One region of the Roseburia sp. AM23-20 genome, then DNA from elsewhere that is predicted to be linked to it. Evidence: predicted binding sites of a transcription regulator. Region 1 holds the regulator's gene; the other holds the start of a gene.
What was found. Region 1 encodes Rex, which represses fermentation and respiration genes when NADH is low (regulators of the CRP and FNR family bind a similar motif). Its sites were predicted from a motif close to ATTGTTAANTANTTAACAAT; they were not measured.

Region 1 (9,205 bases):
CGGAATCGTTGCGATTATGCAAGGCTCTGTTGTGACATAAGTTCCTCCATAACTGATTGCTCTGCCAGCCGGAAGTTCCTTTACATATGCCACATGTGTCACCAGTGTCAATGCAGGTTTCAGGCTGATCGCATTCTTATCTACATCCTCTGACGGCCACATGCCATACAATGTGATGCCGGCGCGGACCATATCCATATTTGCATCTGGAATATCGACAATCCCTGCACTGTTTGAACAGTGATGAATCGGAATACTTACGCCACGGTCTTCTAACATGCCGATCATTTTCTTGAAAAGACCGATCTGCTGGTAGGTAGGTTCCTTATCTTTTTCATCCGCTTTCGCAAAATGGGTAAAAATACCCTCCACTATAATATGCGGCAGTTTTGAAAGCTGTGCCATCTCATCTGCTGCGTCTTCTGTGACCTGATAACCGATCCGGCTCATTCCGGTATCGATCGCGAAATGGATCTTGCAGTCTCTTCCGATACTTGCTGCGGCAACGGAAAGTTTTTCTGCCATCTCTTTTGTAAATACGGTTGGACGGATACCTGCTTTAATCATATCCACATACTGGTCCGGGAATACATATCCTAAGATCAGGATCGGTTTCTGGATTCCGTGATTACGAAGGATAAGTCCTTCCTCAACCGTGGCAACTGCATAACCATAAAGATAATCCAGTTTTTCAATCGTCTCTGCAATCTCTACGGCACCATGTCCGTAGCCATCTGCCTTAATGACAGCCATAATTTTTGTGTCTTTTGCAATGTTTCCGCGCATCGCATCCATGTTGTGTAGAATTGCATCCAGATCGATTTCCGCATGCACTCTGCTGTATCTGTTCATGTTGATCCTCCATCTATTTTGTTTACCGTTTTTTATTCAACGAATTTTTGTTCATTATCGATCGGCTTTGTAGTATAAATATTCAGAACTTTTTTAATACCACAGATCAGATCTGAGGCTGTAAGCCCCTGTAACCCCGTTGTGCGTATCATAAGATCACCGGACAGGCCATGAAGATATACCCCAAGAGGAGCCGCCTGGTAAGGTGTTATTTTCTGTGCCATAAGTGTACCGATCACACCGCTTAACACATCTCCGCTTCCTGCTGTTGCCATTCCGGAATTGCCGGAAAGATTCAGGTATTTTTTACCATCCGGCAGTGCAGTTACGGTATGTTCGTCTTTTAAGACACATACAACGTGATATTCTTTTGCATAATCCGCAGCAGTCTGAAGCAAATGATGCTGGATCTCATTGACTGTTTTTCCGGTAAGCCGGCTCATCTCTCCGGGATGAGGTGTGATCACTGCCGGGATTTTAAAATTTTTCCAGATATCTGCCTCTGGTAAGTCATTCTGCTCTGCTATCAGATTTAACGCATCCGCATCAAAAAGAATTGCTTTCTTTTCCTGTGACGTTCCATATTCTAACACAAAATTTAATATCTGTGCAGCAGTTTTTTCTTTCCCAAGCCCGGGACCTGCCACAATGGCATCTGCCCAATCAAAAGCCTCCTGTAATACAGCCTTCCCCGGAGCAGCATTTTTATCATAAGTAGTAAGAACCGCCTCTGGAACACAGCTCTGTAAAATAATCCTGTTTTCTTCCGGCGTCAGCACACGCACCAGACCGCATCCTGTGGCGTAAGCAGCTTTTGCAGATAAAACTGCCGCCCCTGCCATATTGACACTTCCTGCGATCAGCAAAAGTTTTCCATAGCTTCCTTTATTAGAATGACTTTTTCTCTCCGGGAGCAGCAATAAATCTTTCGTTTCCAATGCCATTACTGACGGTGTCTCTCCCAGCCAGCTTTCTTTCGTGATACCGATATCACATACGATCACTCTGCCGGCATATTCATTTCCCGGCCAGAGAATACTGCCTAATTTCGCAAATGCGAATGTGATCGTGATATCTGCACGAAATGCCATACCAAGGACAGCACCTGTACCTGCAGAAATTCCGGATGCAATATCCACTGCCACTTTTTCTCCCGGAAGTGTATTCATACAACATAATATATCTGCATAAGTACCAGTCACGTCTCTCGACAACCCTACACCAAATAGTGCATCTATGACAGTTGTTGGTCTGATCTGTTCCGGTAAATCCGTATAGACAGGAACACCATATGCATTTAAAATATCCTGCTGGATTCTGTTTTGCTCCGAGCAATGATCTTTATTTCCAGCAAAAACAACTGTAACAGTATGTCCCTCCAGAAATAAAAGGCGGGCGATCGCAAGACCATCTCCACCATTATTTCCGCTGCCGCATACGATAAGAACTTCTGAGAGATCGACTTTTTGCTTATGGAGTTCATTTACAAATGTTATTGCTGCACGCTCCATCAGAAGAAGTCCCGGAACCTTAAAATGTGAAACGGTATTTGCGTCATATTTTTGCATTTCCCTGCTGTTTACAAGATACTTCATGATAATAAGCCCCCTGTTATAAGCAAAAAACGCCGCACAAAGATCTGTGCGGCAGCTAATTGCTTCCTGAATTTATGGCACCCTTTTCAGTTACCGTTTTTTTCTGCTTTTTTGTTTCTGACAATGTTGTAAGATAACTGCATCAAACTGTCGGAAAGATGTACATTCTCTACAACAACATTTTTATCAATGAGCTCCAGGTCTACATGCGCAAAATTCCAGATTGCGCGGATTCCAAGTCCGACTAGTCTGTTTGCAATGGCATCAGCCTTTTCCTTTGGCATAGTAAGCGCCGCAATATCCACCTGATTTTCTGCACAGAAACTCTCTAATTCATCCAGCATGCGGATTTTGATTCCACGCACGGTCACACCGTCCAATGCAGGATTTACATCAAACAGTCCTATGATCACAAAACCAAGTTTTTCAAATTTCACATAGTTTGTAAGTGCCTGTCCAAGATTACCTGCACCCACCACAATAATATTGTGTCTTTCATTTAAACCTAATATCTTACCGATTTCCTCATATAAAAACTTTACATTATAACCATAACCCTGCTGGCCAAAACCACCAAAATTATTCAGATCCTGTCTGATCTGGGATGCAGTCACATTCATTCGTTTACTCAGATCATTGGATGATATACGTTCTACACCGGCATCTAAGAGTTCTCCGAGGTAGCGGTAATAACGCGGCATTCTCCGGATAACTGCCTGTGATATTTCTTTTTCCTGCACAAAAGGTTCCACCTTTCTTACGTTCTCTTGTTTATTATAGTGATTTCCCCTGTGTCTGTCAATGTGTGAAAAATTTAACTATCTTTTTTTCAATAAGATGTTTTCTGTTTTATCAGGAAATATCATCAATCAGTTTCATCTAACTGCATTGACAGCTCTTCCCAGGTTTCATAGCAAGTTTCCAGTCGTTCCCTGCACTCCTGCTGTCTTGCTGCAAGCTCATTTAATTTTGCGGAATTAACTGCGTTTTCCGGCTTTGCACATTCTTCATCGATCATGCTTATTTCACTTTCAAGTGCGGCAATCTCTTCCTCGGCTTTTTTTAAACTGTTTTCAATTTTACGAATCCTTGCCTGCTCTGCTTTTTGTGCCTGCCAGTCGAGCTTATTAACGGCATCATCCTGTTTCTTAGGCTGCACATCTGAAGTTTCTGGCTGTTTCACATACAACTGCGTCATAATATCATGTTTTTCCAGATAATAATCATAGTTTCCGATATAATTTACAATTGTTTCACCTGTCAGCTCCAGGATTCTTGTTGCTGTCTGATTGATAAAATAGCGGTCATGTGAAACAAAAAATACCGTTCCTGTATACTGGTTTAATGCAGATTCCAAAATTTCCTTGGATGTAATGTCCAGATGGTTTGTCGGCTCATCTAAAATAAGAAAATTAGCATCTGAAAGCATCAGTTTTGCCAGGGAGACACGGCCTCTTTCACCACCGCTTAAATCTGAGATCCGCTTAAACACATCATCATTTGTAAATAAAAAGGCTGCCAGTACATTGCGGATCTTTGTGTTATTCAGCTCTGGATAAGCATCTGAGATCTCTTCAAATATGGTTTTATCCATATGTAAAAGCTGATGTTCCTGATCGTAATATCCAATGTGAACATTCGAACCAAGTGTTACCGTACCACCATCTGCCTGTATCAGATTATTGATGATCTTTAAGATGGTCGTTTTCCCGGTTCCGTTATTGCCGATCAGTGCTACCCGCTCCCCACGTTTAATCTCGAATGAGATATCCGAAAACAATGTAACCGGCGGATATGATTTTGCAAGACCTGACACCGTAAGGACATCATTTCCGCTGACCACATTTGGCTCTAACACGATCTTAATGTCTGTATTGTCCTCAACCGGTTTTTCAATACGTTCTATCTTGTCTAACATCTTTTCGCGGCTCTCCGCACGCTTGATGGATTTTTCACGGTTAAACGATTTTAACTTTGTGATAACTTCTTCCTGATGTCTGATCTCACGCTGCTGATTATAATATTGTTTTAACAGATCTTCACGGACTTTTGCTTTCTTCTTCGCAAAATCCGAGTAATTTCCCTGATATACATACGCTTTATGCTGGAAAATCTCTACAACTTTTGTGACAACGCGATCCAGAAAATAACGGTCATGTGCTACGATCACAACAGCCCCTTTGTAAGCCCGCAGAAAATTCTCAAGCCAGCGGATCGACTCCATATCCAGATGGTTTGTCGGCTCATCTAAAAGTAATACATCCGGCTTTGTGACTAAGAGTTTGCCAAGCGAAACCCTGGTTTTCTGTCCTCCGGACAATTCATTCATCTGTTTTGTTAAATCTTCGTCCGAAAAACCAAGTCCTTTTAAAATACCGGTTACTTCACTCCGGTATGCATATCCGCCCTGCAGTTCAAATTCGTGGCTCAGACGATGATAAACCTCCATCAGTTTTTCCAGTTCCCCACCGGTCTGCTGATTCATTTCTGACTCCATATTGCGGAGTTTCTGTTCCATTTCAAGGATGTCAGCTCTTGCATTAAGAACTTCGTCATAAATGGTTCTGTGCCCCGATACATCCTGATACTGTGCCAGATAACCGATTGTTTTATCTTTTGCAAGGATCACTTCACCGGTATCGGACGTTTCTTCGCCCATAATAATTTTAAGCAGCGTAGACTTGCCGGCACCATTGATGCCGACAATCGCTGCTTTTTCGTTTGCTTCAATATGAAAACTTACATCTTTTAAGATCTCATCTGTTCCAAAAGACTTTGAGATACTCTGACATGACAAAATCATTTTAAACTTTCCTCTAATGTTGTTCTGATTGCCTTGATGAAATTTTCGCTGTTTAATACAACCGGATTCGGATTTGTAGTAATCAGCGCAAGGTCTTTTGTCATTTTACCATCTTCAATGGTCTTTATACAAGCCTTTTCAAGTTTTTCTGCAAAATCAGATAATGCCTGGTTAGAATCAAGTTCTCCACGTTTCTTAAGTGCACCTGTCCATGCAAAAATAGTTGCAACAGAGTTTGTGGATGTCTCCTCACCTTTTAAGTGTTTGTAATAATGGCGCTGTACCGTTCCATGTGCAGCTTCATATTCATAATATCCATCCGGGGAAACTAATACAGAAGTCATCATGGCAAGTGAACCAAATGCACTTGAAACCATATCACTCATGACATCTCCATCATAATTTTTACATGCCCAGATATAACCACCCTCAGACTTCATTACACGTGCAACTGCATCATCGATCAATGTATAAAAATAGGTAATACCTGCTTTTTCAAATTTTTCTTTGTACTCTGCATCAAAGATTTCCTGGAAAATGTCTTTAAAGGTATGATCGTATTTTTTTGAAATCGTATCCTTTGTTGCAAACCACAGATCCTGTTTTGTATCCAGTGCATAATTAAAACAGCTTTTTGCGAAACTTTCAATGGAATTGCAAAGGTTATGCTGTCCCTGAACAACGCCTGCTCCGGTAAAGTTGTGGATCAGTTCTCTCGTCTCTGTACCATCTTCCGCTGTATATACCAGCTCACATTTGCCTGCTCCAGGAATCTTCATCTCAGTTGCTTTATATACATCGCCATATGCATGACGCGCGATCGTGATCGGTTTTTTCCAGTTCTTTACACATGGCTCGATCCCTTTTACAACGATCGGTGCACGGAATACCGTTCCATCTAACATGGCGCGGATCGTACCATTCGGGCTTTTCCACATTTCTTTTAAATTATATTCAGTCATGCGGGCTGCATTTGGTGTGATCGTTGCACATTTTACAGCAACACCGTATTTCTTTGTTGCATTGGCAGAGTCAACGGTAACCTGATCATTTGTCTCATTACGATGCTCTAATCCAAGATCATAATACTCTGTTTTTAAATCAATAAACGGCAGAAGTAATTCATCTTTGATCATTTTCCAGAGGATTCTTGTCATCTCATCTCCGTCCATCTCTACCAGTGGTGTTGTCATTTTGATTTTTTCCATTATGTTCTCCTTTTCTATTGAAATAAATTGTCCCATCCGTAATTGTCCATATTGTGAATGGTGTTCATCATATGCTCATTTGCAAGTTTTTCTGCCAGATTGGCATCATGTTTTTTTAATGCTTCCACAATCTGTCTGTGTTCCTGATTCGATTGCACAGAACGTTTTGGATCTGCAAGTGTGATTTTACGTACACGCTGCACGTAATGATGAAAATCAAGCAGCACATGTTTCAGCTCTTTACTGTCAGAAGCGTTATATAAAATCTCATGGAAACGGTTATCTAATTCCACGACTTGTTCTGAATTTCCTTTTGCTGCATGGAAATCAGACAGATATATATTTTCATCCAGTTCATCTAACTGCTCTTTTGTGATATTGTCCGCAGCCCACTTTGCACACAGTCCCTCCAAACGTGACCGTATCTCGTAAATATCCTGAATATCTTTCTTGGAAATACCTACAACATAAGCACCCTTATTCGGAATGATGGTGACTAATCCTTCCAGTTCAAGCTGGCGGAGCGCCTCACGCACCGGAGTACGGCTGACGCCTAACTCTTCGCCGATATTTTTTTCCTTCAGTTCTTCGTCTGTCGCATATTTTCCGGATAAAATATTCTCACGGATCGTATGGAACACACGGGAACTTAAGGAATAATTATCCTCTCCCATATATGACACCTCATGCTCCTATTGTTACATTTAATTCCTTACAGCATTTTTCAATTTCTTCTACTAATTCCTTATCCGTCAGTACCGTAACACGTCCATCCTCATACTGCTTGTCTACCCAGACTTTTACTTTTTTTACAAGTTCTGAGTTCTTATCGACACTCTTATCTTTCGGAAGATGATAATATGAGTTGATCCAGAGAGCAATTCCTGCAAGACCGGATGTGTTGGAAACAGATACTAATGGCGGTCTGTTTAAGAATTTTCCGGTATCAAAAATATTATAGATCTCCTCATTTTTCAGAAGTCCGTCCGCATGGATTCCAGCTCTTGTAACGTTAAAATTACTGCCGACAAACGGTGTACGGCTCGGCTGCACATATCCAAGCTCTTTTTCAAAATATTCCGCCAGCTCTGTGATCACTGTGGTATCCATACCATCGAGTGTTCCCTTTAACTGTGCATATTCAAAAACCATAGCCTCAAGCGGTGTGTTACCGGTACGCTCTCCGATACCGAACAGGGAGCAGTTGACACCACTGGCTCCATAAAGCCATGCCGTCGTAGAGTTATTAACTGCTTTATAGAAATCATTATGACCATGCCATTCGATCAGTTCAGAAGGTACACCTGCATGTGTGGTCAGACCATAAATGATACCCGGTACACTTCGCGGAATCACAGCACCAGGGAAATTCACTCCATATCCCATAGTATCGCAGGCACGGATCTTGATTGGAATCTTATATTCATCCATCAGCTTCATAAGCTCCACACAGAACGGAATTACAAAACCGTAAATATCAGATCTTGTGATATCCTCCAAATGACAGCGTGGACTGATACCTGTCTCCAAACACTCACGGATGACACTCAGGTAAAGATTCATGACCTCTCTTCTTGTCATTTTCATTTTATAGAAAATATGATAATCCGAGCAGCTTACCAGAATACCTGTCTCACGCAGACCGATATCTTTTACTAACTGGAAGTCTTGTTTGCTTGCCCGAATCCAGCTTGTAACTTCCGGAAATTTATAACCGCGCTCTAAACATTTATAGACGGCATCTCTGTCTTTTTTGCTATATAAAAAGAATTCACTCTGTCGTATCAGACCCTTCGGTCCACCCAGGCGATGCAGATAATCATAGATCGTCACGATCTGTTCTGTTGTATAAGGTGCCCTTGACTGCTGTCCATCACGAAATGTCGTATCTGTGATCCAGATATTTTCAGGCATATTATGTGGTACAATTCGGTCATTGAATGCGATCTTTGGGATCTCATCATACGGGAACAGATTATGGAATACATTTGGTTCTTTCACATCTGCTAACTGATAAAAATGCTCTTCAAGCTGCAGCAGATTCGTTTTCTTATTCATTACAACTTCTCTCATAACGTAAATCCTTCTTTCTGCCATGGCACTTGTGCCATTGACACCTATGCCATGAATGCATATTTTTACTTTTAGAGTGAATATTTTTTCATGCATAATTGTATACAATTATACTTTTTCTATATTCTATACATTTCTTCTCTTATTTGTCAAGGCATAAAATTTTATATTTTCTATAACTTGCAGTTATAAATATGTTAAAATATGCATCCTGTGTATTCCTTTAAACCTAACAGAAAATTTTTTCAGATTTGTAACACTTATCTGGCTTTCACATAAGATACAGTGTAAGAAAAATTTCTGGAGGTTTTATATGAGTGATTTAGCTGCAACAAACTGTGGTGGTGGATGTTCCTGTAACGAGGGAGGATGCAATTCCATTCTCTGGATCATCATCTTATTATGCTGCTGTGGCGGTAACGGCGGATTCTGTGGTGGAAATAATGGCTGTGGAGGCAGTAATGACTGTCTGTGGATCATCCTGCTTCTCTTCTGCTGCGGCGGATGTGGTGGAAATGGCGGAGGATGCTTCTGCTAGTCTGAGCATTCATTCCATACAGGCGGCCGGTATTGCCGGTCGCCCTGTATCATTCTATTGTTTATACCAAAAACGTCTCTGCCCGTTACAGGCGAGACGTTTTTTGCCCTCCGGGCAGGATTCTTTCCTGATTCAT
Region 2 (9,205 bases), on a different contig from region 1:
TTTTAGAGGGACTGAAAAATGACAGGTATGATATGGTATTTTCCTCTTATCAGGACGGGGAGCCGGATATCGAATTCCGGCAGATCGGCGATCAGAAGTTAGTGCTTGCCGTACCGAAAAACCACCCGCTTGCCATGTACGACACGGTGGATTTAAAAGATACCGTAGATTATCCACAGATCTATTTCCAGAAAGGAAGCGGACTGCGCCCGGTGATCGACCAGATGTATGAACAGATCAGCGTATTTCCAAAGATCGCCTTTGAAATAGAGGAAGACGGCAGCATGGCAGGACTTGTCGCCCAGGGATTTGGCATTGCAGTCATGCCGGATATTCCAATCTTAAAAACCCTCGACGTCAAAACCCTGACCATCACAAACCCGGAATACGAACGCCATGTCTACCTTGCCACCATGAAAAAACGCTACCTCTCCCCCGTAGCGAAATCCTTTATCCAGTTTGTCACGCAGGAGACAGAGTGAAGCGAAACTCACCAATACAGAAAACAGAGTGAAGCGAAACTCACCGATACAGAAAACAGAGTGAAGCGAAACTCATCAATACAGAAAACAGAGTGAAGCGAAACTCATCGATACAGAAAACAGAGTGAAGCGAAACTCACCGATACAGTAAAGTCAGTTGTGAGGCGGGAACCCATTTATAAGAAGGTGCTCTGGAGCCGCCGGTACTTAGCGACCGTATTCTGGTCGCTTAGTACCGCTGCGAGCGACAGGCAGCGTAAGCGTGCCTTCGTTAAATGGGTTCCCGCCTCACAATATTCACAGCCTGCAATGAGTTTCGCGTAAGCTGACAGCCGCATTATCAATGGAATGAGTTTCGGGCAAGCTGACAGCCGCATTATCAATGGAATGAGTTTCGGGCAAGCTGACAGCTGCATTATCAATGGTATGATTTCCGTACAAACTGGATAAACCTCTGCACAGCCGGCAGTTGATATTTTCCCCGCATATATCCCATATATACCGTGTGTGAAAAAGTTTCCTGTGAAATGAGCGGTCTGATGCAGATATCATCCCTGTGAATCGTATCAACATCGGCAACGAGAGCAATCCCAAAGTTTTTTGCCACAAGTGAGGCAATTCCGTTTTCATCCGGAGACTCGCAGATAAAATTCGGGATCACTCCGTGGTCATTAAAAAAGTTACGTGTGTATTTGCCAAGACCGGAATGTCTTGCGTATCCAAGCACCGGGTATTTTTCGAAATCCCCGGCTTCAATTTCAGCTTTTTTACCGAGAGGATGTCCTATGGGAAGGATTGCCACAAGGTCCTGCTTTATAATAGGTATAAACTCAATATTTGGTTCATTCGCAGAGTAGGAACCAAAGATCAGATCATAAGAACCTTTCTTCAGACCTTCTATATTCATGGAAGTAATATCCTGAAAAAAATGAAACGTAATATTTTTATTCTGCTCTAAGGAAAGAAAAGCGCGTACCGTATTTGGAATAAATTCACGGGCAAGCGGGGAAACATAAGCAATATCAATATGTCCACCGTTTGTTGCAATCTGCTGCATTTTATTTGAGGCGCGTGTAACATCATCTAAAATCTGCGTGACATGCTCTAAAAAAATCTCCCCGGCTTTTGTGAGCGTGACATTTCGCCCGCGTTTTTCAAAAAGTGTGACACCAAGTTCATTTTCTAAAGCAGCAATGGAACGGCTTAAACTTGGTTCTGAAATATTCATTTTTTCTGCTGCCTGGTTGAAGTGCTGAAGGACGGCTGCTTGGTAAAAATAACTCAATTGATTAAGTGTCATGTATAGATCTCCTTATAAATGATAGATAATATCTATGGATTACAAAATAAAACCATTGTTTTTGTACACATTATATCATGATTAGTACATTAAAACTATTAAAAAAGCATGAAATTGGCATTGGATGTATTGAAAAAAGCGTTGTATAATAATTACATCAGAGGTTGTTAAGTTTTTAACAAAGCGGGCAGGTAATGTTAAAAACATGAAACTAAATAAGAAAATCAAACAAAAAAGAAAAAGGAGAACACTACTATGGCAGAGAGAATCACAGGTCACACAGAGCTTATCGGATTAATGGCTTACCCAATCAGACATTCCAGTTCACCGGCAATGCACAATGAGGCATTTGCATATTTAGGACTTGACTATGCTTACCTTGCATTCGAGGTTGACAACAGTACCTTAGAGGATGCGATCAAAGGTCTTCGCGCATTAAAGATGGTTGGTTCTAACGTATCTATGCCAAACAAAACAGTTGTTGGTCAGTATCTTGATAAATTATCACCGGCTGCAGAGCTTTGCGGAGCTGTAAATACGATCGTTAATGACAACGGTGTATTAACAGGACATATCACAGATGGTATCGGATTTATGCAGGCATTAAAAGACAACGACATCGACGTGATCGGAAAGAAAATGACCATCGCAGGTGCCGGCGGAGCTGCAACAGCAATCGAGATCCAGGCTGCATTAGATGGCGTAAAAGAAATCTCTATCTTCAACATTCATGATAAATTCTGGGAGAACGCAGAGGCAACTGTGAAAAAGATCAATGAGAGAACAAACTGCAAAGCTACTCTTTATGATTTAGACGACAAAGAGAAATTAAGAGAAGAGATGGCAGATTCTTACATCTTCGTAAACGGAACAGGTGTTGGTATGAAACCGTTAGAGGGAATGTCCGTTGTTCCTGATAAATCTTTCTTCCGTCCGGAACTGATCGTTGTAGACGTACCTTATTCTCCGCTTGAGACAAAGATGCGTTCCATGGCAAAAGAAGTTGGATGTAAGACAATGAACGGTCTTGGCATGATGTTATTCCAGGGAGCAGCAGCATTTAAACTCTGGACTGGAAAAGATATGCCGATCGAGCATATGAAAGAAGTATTAAACATCAAATACGAATAAAATCCCCCAGTCACATGCGGCGGTATGAAAAAATGCCGCTGCATCACAACTCAAATTGAGGAGAAAATCAATGAATAAAAAATATTTACCGAGCGCACTGATTCTTTATTTAAATTATTTTATCCATGGTGTCGGATGTTCTATTTTAGGACAGGCAGTGATCAAGGAAGCTCTTGCTGCATCCTGGGGTGTGGAAGCTATGGCGATCACAGCTATTTCTGCCGCACTTGGACTGGGAAGACTGATCGCACTTCCATTTGCAGGTCCTCTTTCTGATAAGTTAGGACGTCGTATCTCTACTGCAATCGGAAGCGGTTCTTATGCAGTATATCTGATCGGTCTTGCGCTTGCATTTAATGCAGGAACAAATGGTGGATATCAGATCGCATATATCTGTGCCATCATCGGAGGTGTTGCCAACTCTTTCCTTGATACCGGAATTTACCCGGCTGTAGGTGAGATCATTTATAAAGCACCGGGTGTTGCAACGATGGGAATTAAATTTTTCATTGCAATCGCACAGATGATCCTGCCATTCGTACTTGGCGTAACGGTAGCAACAACAGCAGCAGGTCTTACATCTTATAACACATTATTCTTTGGATGTGGTATCATTTATATTGTATTATTAGTATTAGTAATGCTTTTTCCGCTTCCGGATGCGGATCAGAAGGCAGCGGGAGAAAAAGAAGGACTGATCGCCAGCTTAAAACATACACATTTTTCCATCGAGTCTGTTGCAATGATCCTGATCGGTTTTACCTGTACCGGTACATTCCAGCTCTGGTTAAACTGTGCGCAGAACTTTGCAAAAGAGAATGTGGGCTGGACAGATCCTTCCATCATGCAGACTTACTATTCCGCAGGAACAATGCTTGCACTTATCGTAACAGCAATATTAACAAGAAAAATTAAAGATGTCAGATTTATCGTGATCTATCCGGTAATCTGTCTTGCTACATTAATTGTTGTATTAGTTGGAAAGAGCCAGCCTCTTATGATCGCAGGTGCATTCCTGATCGGCTGGGCAGGCGCAGGCGGACTGCTTCAGATCGCTACATCAGTCTGCAACATGCTTTTCCCGAAAATCAAGGGAACGGTAACGGCACTTGTTATGATCGCTTCCTCACTGTGTAATTATACGATCCTGACAGCAGCATCAAAGATGCAGCCTTCACAGGTTATGGTTATGAATATCGTATTAACAGCAGTAGGTGTATTACTTGGATTATTTGTAAATCTTCGTTATACAAGTATGGTTGTGCAGGCAAAAGCAGATAATTAAAAAAGATTCGTGTGAAGAATCATATAAGAGATTTTTACACACAGGAATGGAGGATTCATATGAGCAACTATGTAGAAGTCCGCGGTGTCAGAATCGGTGAAGGCGTGCCGAAGATCTGTGTACCGATTGTTGGTAAAACAAAAGAAGAGATTCTTGCAGCAGCAAAATCTTTTGCAGATGTAAAAATGGATGTTGTTGAGTGGCGTGTTGACTGGTTTGACGGTGTGTTTGATTTTGCACAGGTCGAGGACGTATTAAAAGATCTTCGTCCGGCACTTGGCAATACACCGATCCTGTTCACTTTCCGTACCTCTAAAGAGGGTGGCGAGAAAGCGATCGAGCCAGATGTTTATGTAGAATTAAATAAAAAAGCAGCAGCAACAGGGCTGGTTGATCTGGTTGATGTGGAGGCTTTCACAGGTGATTCTTATGTGAAAGAGATCATTAAAGCTGCACATGAAGCTGGTGTGGCAGTTGTTGCTTCCAATCATGACTTTGACAAGACACCGGATAAAGATGATATCGTAGGACGTCTCCGCAAAATGCAGGATTTAGACGCAGATATTCCGAAGATCGCAGTAATGCCGCAGAATAAAAAAGATGTTTTAACACTTCTTGCAGCAACAGAAGAGATGGTATCTGAATATGCAGACAGACCGATCATCACCATGTCTATGGCAGGAACTGGTCTGATCAGCCGTCTCTGTGGTGAAGTATTCGGTTCTGCACTGACTTTTGGAGCAGTTGGAAAAGCATCTGCACCGGGCCAGATGAATGCAGCAGACTTAAATACAATTTTAAATCTGATTCATGAGAGTATGTAAGAATAGCCATAAAAATGGATGTCCCGTACCGAGACAATTCTCATAAGAAAACAAAACCGGATGTCGAATGGAGTTTTTTGACATCCGGTTTTTGTTAGAATTGCATTAGAAAAAACAGAGAAATCTGATAAGATATAATAATAAGTATAAAATCGTTTATTACAAATGAATGATTTTGTATATTGATAAAGAGAAGTTATACGAAGGAAGGAGAAAAGGCTGCATGAAAAAATTTATTCATGTCATAGACGAAAGTCTTGAAGAAATTCTGATGGTTCTCATGTTAGCGGCTATGACGCTGATCATGGGATGTCAGGTATTTTCCAGATATATTCTTGGAGTATCGCTTTCGTGGTCAGAGGAGATCACAAGATATCTGTTTATATGGTCTGCATTTTTAAGTGTGAGTCTCTGTACCAGAAAATGCATTTCTATCAAGGTGGATCAGTTTATCAAAATGTTCCCAAAACGTGGAAAAACTATTTTTAAAATCACAAATCTGACCGTGGAATTTGTTTTTTTTGTTTATCTGATACCGTTCTCCTTCCTGTATTTAAAGGCAACTATCGAGAGTGGACAGGTCAGCCCGGCATGTGGACTGCCAATGTATTATGTACAGTCGGCTCCGTTTTTCTGCTTTATTCTGACCGCATTCCGTATCGTGCAGCGCTGGTTTGGTGAGTGGCGTATTTTGCTTGGAAAAGAAAAGAAGCCATTAGAAGAGGGTAATATCGCGTCCGTGATCGAGGAAGCAGTGATTGAGGCTCCGGAACAGCCGGATCATGTAAATACAGATGATTCACATTCTGCAGTGGGAAAGGAGAAATAGATGTCAGCAGTTGTTGTTTTTATTATTTTTGCCATATGTCTTATCATTGCAATTCCGATCTCTATTTCACTTGGAATTGTAGCTGTACTGCCGGGAGCATTTGATGCTTCTTTTACGGCAAGTGCCGGATATGTCATCCGTTCCATGGTCGGAGGAATTGACAGTTTCCCGTTACTTGCAGTGCCGATGTTTGTGCTTGCGGGAATCCTCATGGCACACGGCAAGATTTCAGAAAAATTATTTGATGTATTTGTATATTTCCTTGGAAATAAAAGAGCGGGGATTCCATGTGCAGTGATTATTACCTGTCTGTTTTATGGTGCAATCTCAGGATCAGCCCCGGCGACGGTTGCGGCAGTCGGCAGTATGACGATCCCGCTTCTGATCGAGCTTGGTTATGAGAAAGATTTTTCCACGGCGATCGTTGCTGTGGCAGGCGGTCTGGGAGTTATCATCCCGCCGAGTATTCCATTTATCATGTATGCGATGGCGACGGGTGAATCAGTCAGTGATCTGTTTTTAGCAGGAATCGTACCTGGAATGATGATCAGTGCACTGCTGATCTTTTATGCATATTATTACTGCCGCCATCATGGAGAAGACAGAGAAAAGATCCAGGCAAAAATGAATCAGCTCAAAGAAAAAGGTTTCTTCAATATTTTAAAAGAGAGCATCTGGGCACTGCTCAGTCCGGTGATCGTACTTGGCTGTATTTATACCGGTGTGGCATCACCGACAGAGGCGGCTGTCATTTCTGTATTTTATTCTTTATTTGTCAGTCTGTTTATTTATAAGTCCATTAAAGTAAAACAGATCTGGGGCATTATGGTGGAGGCGATGAAGACCTATGCACCGATCTTATTTATCCTTGCAACATCGACGGCATTTTCGCGTGTACTTACGCTGATGCAGGTTCCGCAGGATGTCAGCGCATGGATCATGACACATTTTTCAAATGAGATCGTACTGCTTCTTGTGATCAATGTGGTACTCTTGATCGTTGGTATGGTCATGGATACGACTCCGGCGATTCTGATCTTAAGCCCGATCTTACTGCCGATCGTGCAGCATGTTGGAATGAATCCGATCCACTTTGGTGTCATGATGATCGTAAACCTTGCAGTTGGATTTGTTACACCTCCGGTCGGTGTCAATCTGTTTGTGGCAAGTTCGCTTACGAATGTGCCGATGATGCAGATCGCAAAAAAAGCAATGCCAATGATCGGATATTTCCTGCTTGCACTGCTTTTGATCGCATTTATTCCGGCAATCAGTCTTTGTCTGCTTTAAAAGGAGGGCAAATAATTGAAAAATTATAAGAAAAAAATAGTGTGCGGAGTGCTTGCAGGTGCGGTACTTTTGATGAGCGGCTGCGGAAATAAAGACGCACAGGATCAGGTGAGAGTACAACGGTATGCATGGCCGCTTGGAAGTTCGAGTCCGGAGGATACAGTCACACAGATCTATGCGGAGAAATTTGCTGAGGAAGTGGAACGCTTAAGTGATGGAACTATGCTGATTTCTGTTTATCCAAACAGTGTACTTGGCGGAGACAGGGAATTATTAGAATCCTGTAAAGAAGGGGATATTCCTTTTGTGGTACAGAACACGGCACCGCAGGTAACTTTTATGCCGGATGTTGCAGTATTTGATATGCCGGCAGTGTTTGAAACCATCGATGAAGTGCGGGAACATGTGGATAACCCTGACTTCCTTTCCATGATGCAGCAGGTATATGGAGATGCAGGATATGTTCTTTTGGGATATGCCGATCAGGGATTCCGTGTCATGACGACAAACCGTAATGTACAGTCTATTTCTGATTTTAAGGGACAGAAGATCCGTACCATGGAAAACTCCTATCATATGGCTTACTGGAAAGCGCTTGGTGCAAGTCCGACACCGATGACATTTTCAGAGGTTTATATCGGGTTACAGCAGGGAACCATTGATGCGCAGGAAAATCCATACGAGGTTATTGTTTCTAATAAGTTGTATGAACAGCAGGACTATGTTGTTGAGACAAACCATCTGCCACACCTGATCTCACTGATCGTCAGTGATGAGTTTTTTGAAGGTTTAACAGATGAACAGCAGGAGATTATCCGGGAAGCTGCGGAGACGGCAAAAGAATATGCCAGAGAGCAGTCGGATGAGCGTATCGCATCCCGTATCCAGACAATTGAAGAGAGCGGTACAAAGATCATTTCACTGAGTGATGAGATGTATAGCCAGATCCGGGAACTTTGTAAACCTGTGTATGAGTCGATTGAAAACAATGTTTCTGAAGATCTGATTGATGCATATCTTGGTGATATGAAAGATGTGGTTGAATAAAAAGCTGTAAAAAATGATATCATCCACTTTAAAACATAAATACTTTAAAGTGTTAAAATATTTTGCTTGCGGAATGAAAGGTATCTTGTTATAATGCTTTTTATAGAATAAAGAGGAAAGTGCAGGTAAATTATAATGGATAAGATAGAAGCAATCCGTGAGAAAATTGGAGAATGTGATGATATCATCATCGAACAGCTTGCAGTTCGAATGTCATATATACAGGAAATTATTTCTTATAAGAAAGCAACCGGTATTCCAATCTTACAGCCGGAACAGGAGAAGAAACAGACCGATGCATTAAAGAACAAACTCGGTGACAATGAGTTCGAGGAAGAGATCCTTGATATTTTCAAATATATCATGAAAAACAGCCGCCGTATCCAGGCAAAGAGCCTGTTTGATTACAATATTTTCCTGATCGGATTCATGGGAGCAGGAAAGAGTACGATCGCCGGTGAGCTGAAAGATAAACTTGAAATGGATCGTGTGGAGATGGATCAGATGATCGTAGAAAAACAGGGTATGTCCATTTCTGAGATCTTTGATGAATACGGTGAGGCATATTTCCGTAACTTAGAGAGTAATACTTTAATCGAAATGCAGAAGAGAAAACAGACGATCGTTTCCTGCGGTGGTGGTGTTGTCATGAGAGAAGAGAATACCGATCACATGAAAAAGAATGGACGTGTCGTACTTCTGACTGCAAAACCTGAGACGATCTATGAGCGTGTCAAAGACAGTGATGAACGCCCGATCCTGAACAATAACATGAATGTTGAGTTTATCAGCAGCCTGATGGACAAACGAAAAGACCGTTATGAGGCTGTTGCAGATATTACAGTTGCCACTGATGGAAAAAATGTCACGCAGATCTGTGAGGAGATCATTTCCAAACTGATCGCGTTGGATAATGCAAAAGAGTCAGAAGTATAAGTTTGATTTATGATATGATGAAAAAAGCTATCGCATAAATTGCGGTAGCTTTTTTCGGGTATTATGATGTGATTGGGTTAA

Region 2: DW650_RS16175 (shikimate dehydrogenase) is a predicted target of Rex. The motif match lies at 1,946-1,965, and genes of this name have one in related genera.

What each region holds. Positions count from the first base shown of each region.
Region 1 covers NZ_QRHS01000001.1:265,374-274,578, forward strand. The annotation lists gene alr (alanine racemase) at 1-852, opposite strand, end outside; gene DW650_RS01230 (NAD(P)H-hydrate dehydratase) at 885-2,447, opposite strand; gene DW650_RS01235 (redox-sensing transcriptional repressor Rex) at 2,534-3,187, opposite strand; gene abc-f (ribosomal protection-like ABC-F family protein) at 3,313-5,250, opposite strand; gene DW650_RS01245 (NADP-dependent isocitrate dehydrogenase) at 5,247-6,458, opposite strand; gene DW650_RS01250 (GntR family transcriptional regulator) at 6,473-7,132, opposite strand; gene DW650_RS01255 (isopropylmalate/homocitrate/citramalate synthase) at 7,143-8,531, opposite strand; gene DW650_RS01260 (chorion class high-cysteine HCB protein 13) at 8,845-9,069, shown strand.
Region 2 covers NZ_QRHS01000026.1:23,488-32,692, reverse strand. The annotation lists gene DW650_RS16185 (LysR family transcriptional regulator) at 1-482, shown strand, start outside; gene DW650_RS16180 (LysR family transcriptional regulator) at 901-1,782, opposite strand; gene DW650_RS16175 (shikimate dehydrogenase) at 2,038-2,913, shown strand; gene DW650_RS16170 (MFS transporter) at 2,984-4,198, shown strand; gene aroD (type I 3-dehydroquinate dehydratase) at 4,258-5,022, shown strand; gene DW650_RS16160 (TRAP transporter small permease) at 5,246-5,851, shown strand; gene DW650_RS16155 (TRAP transporter large permease) at 5,852-7,141, shown strand; gene DW650_RS16150 (TRAP transporter substrate-binding protein) at 7,157-8,188, shown strand; gene DW650_RS16145 (shikimate kinase) at 8,324-9,124, shown strand.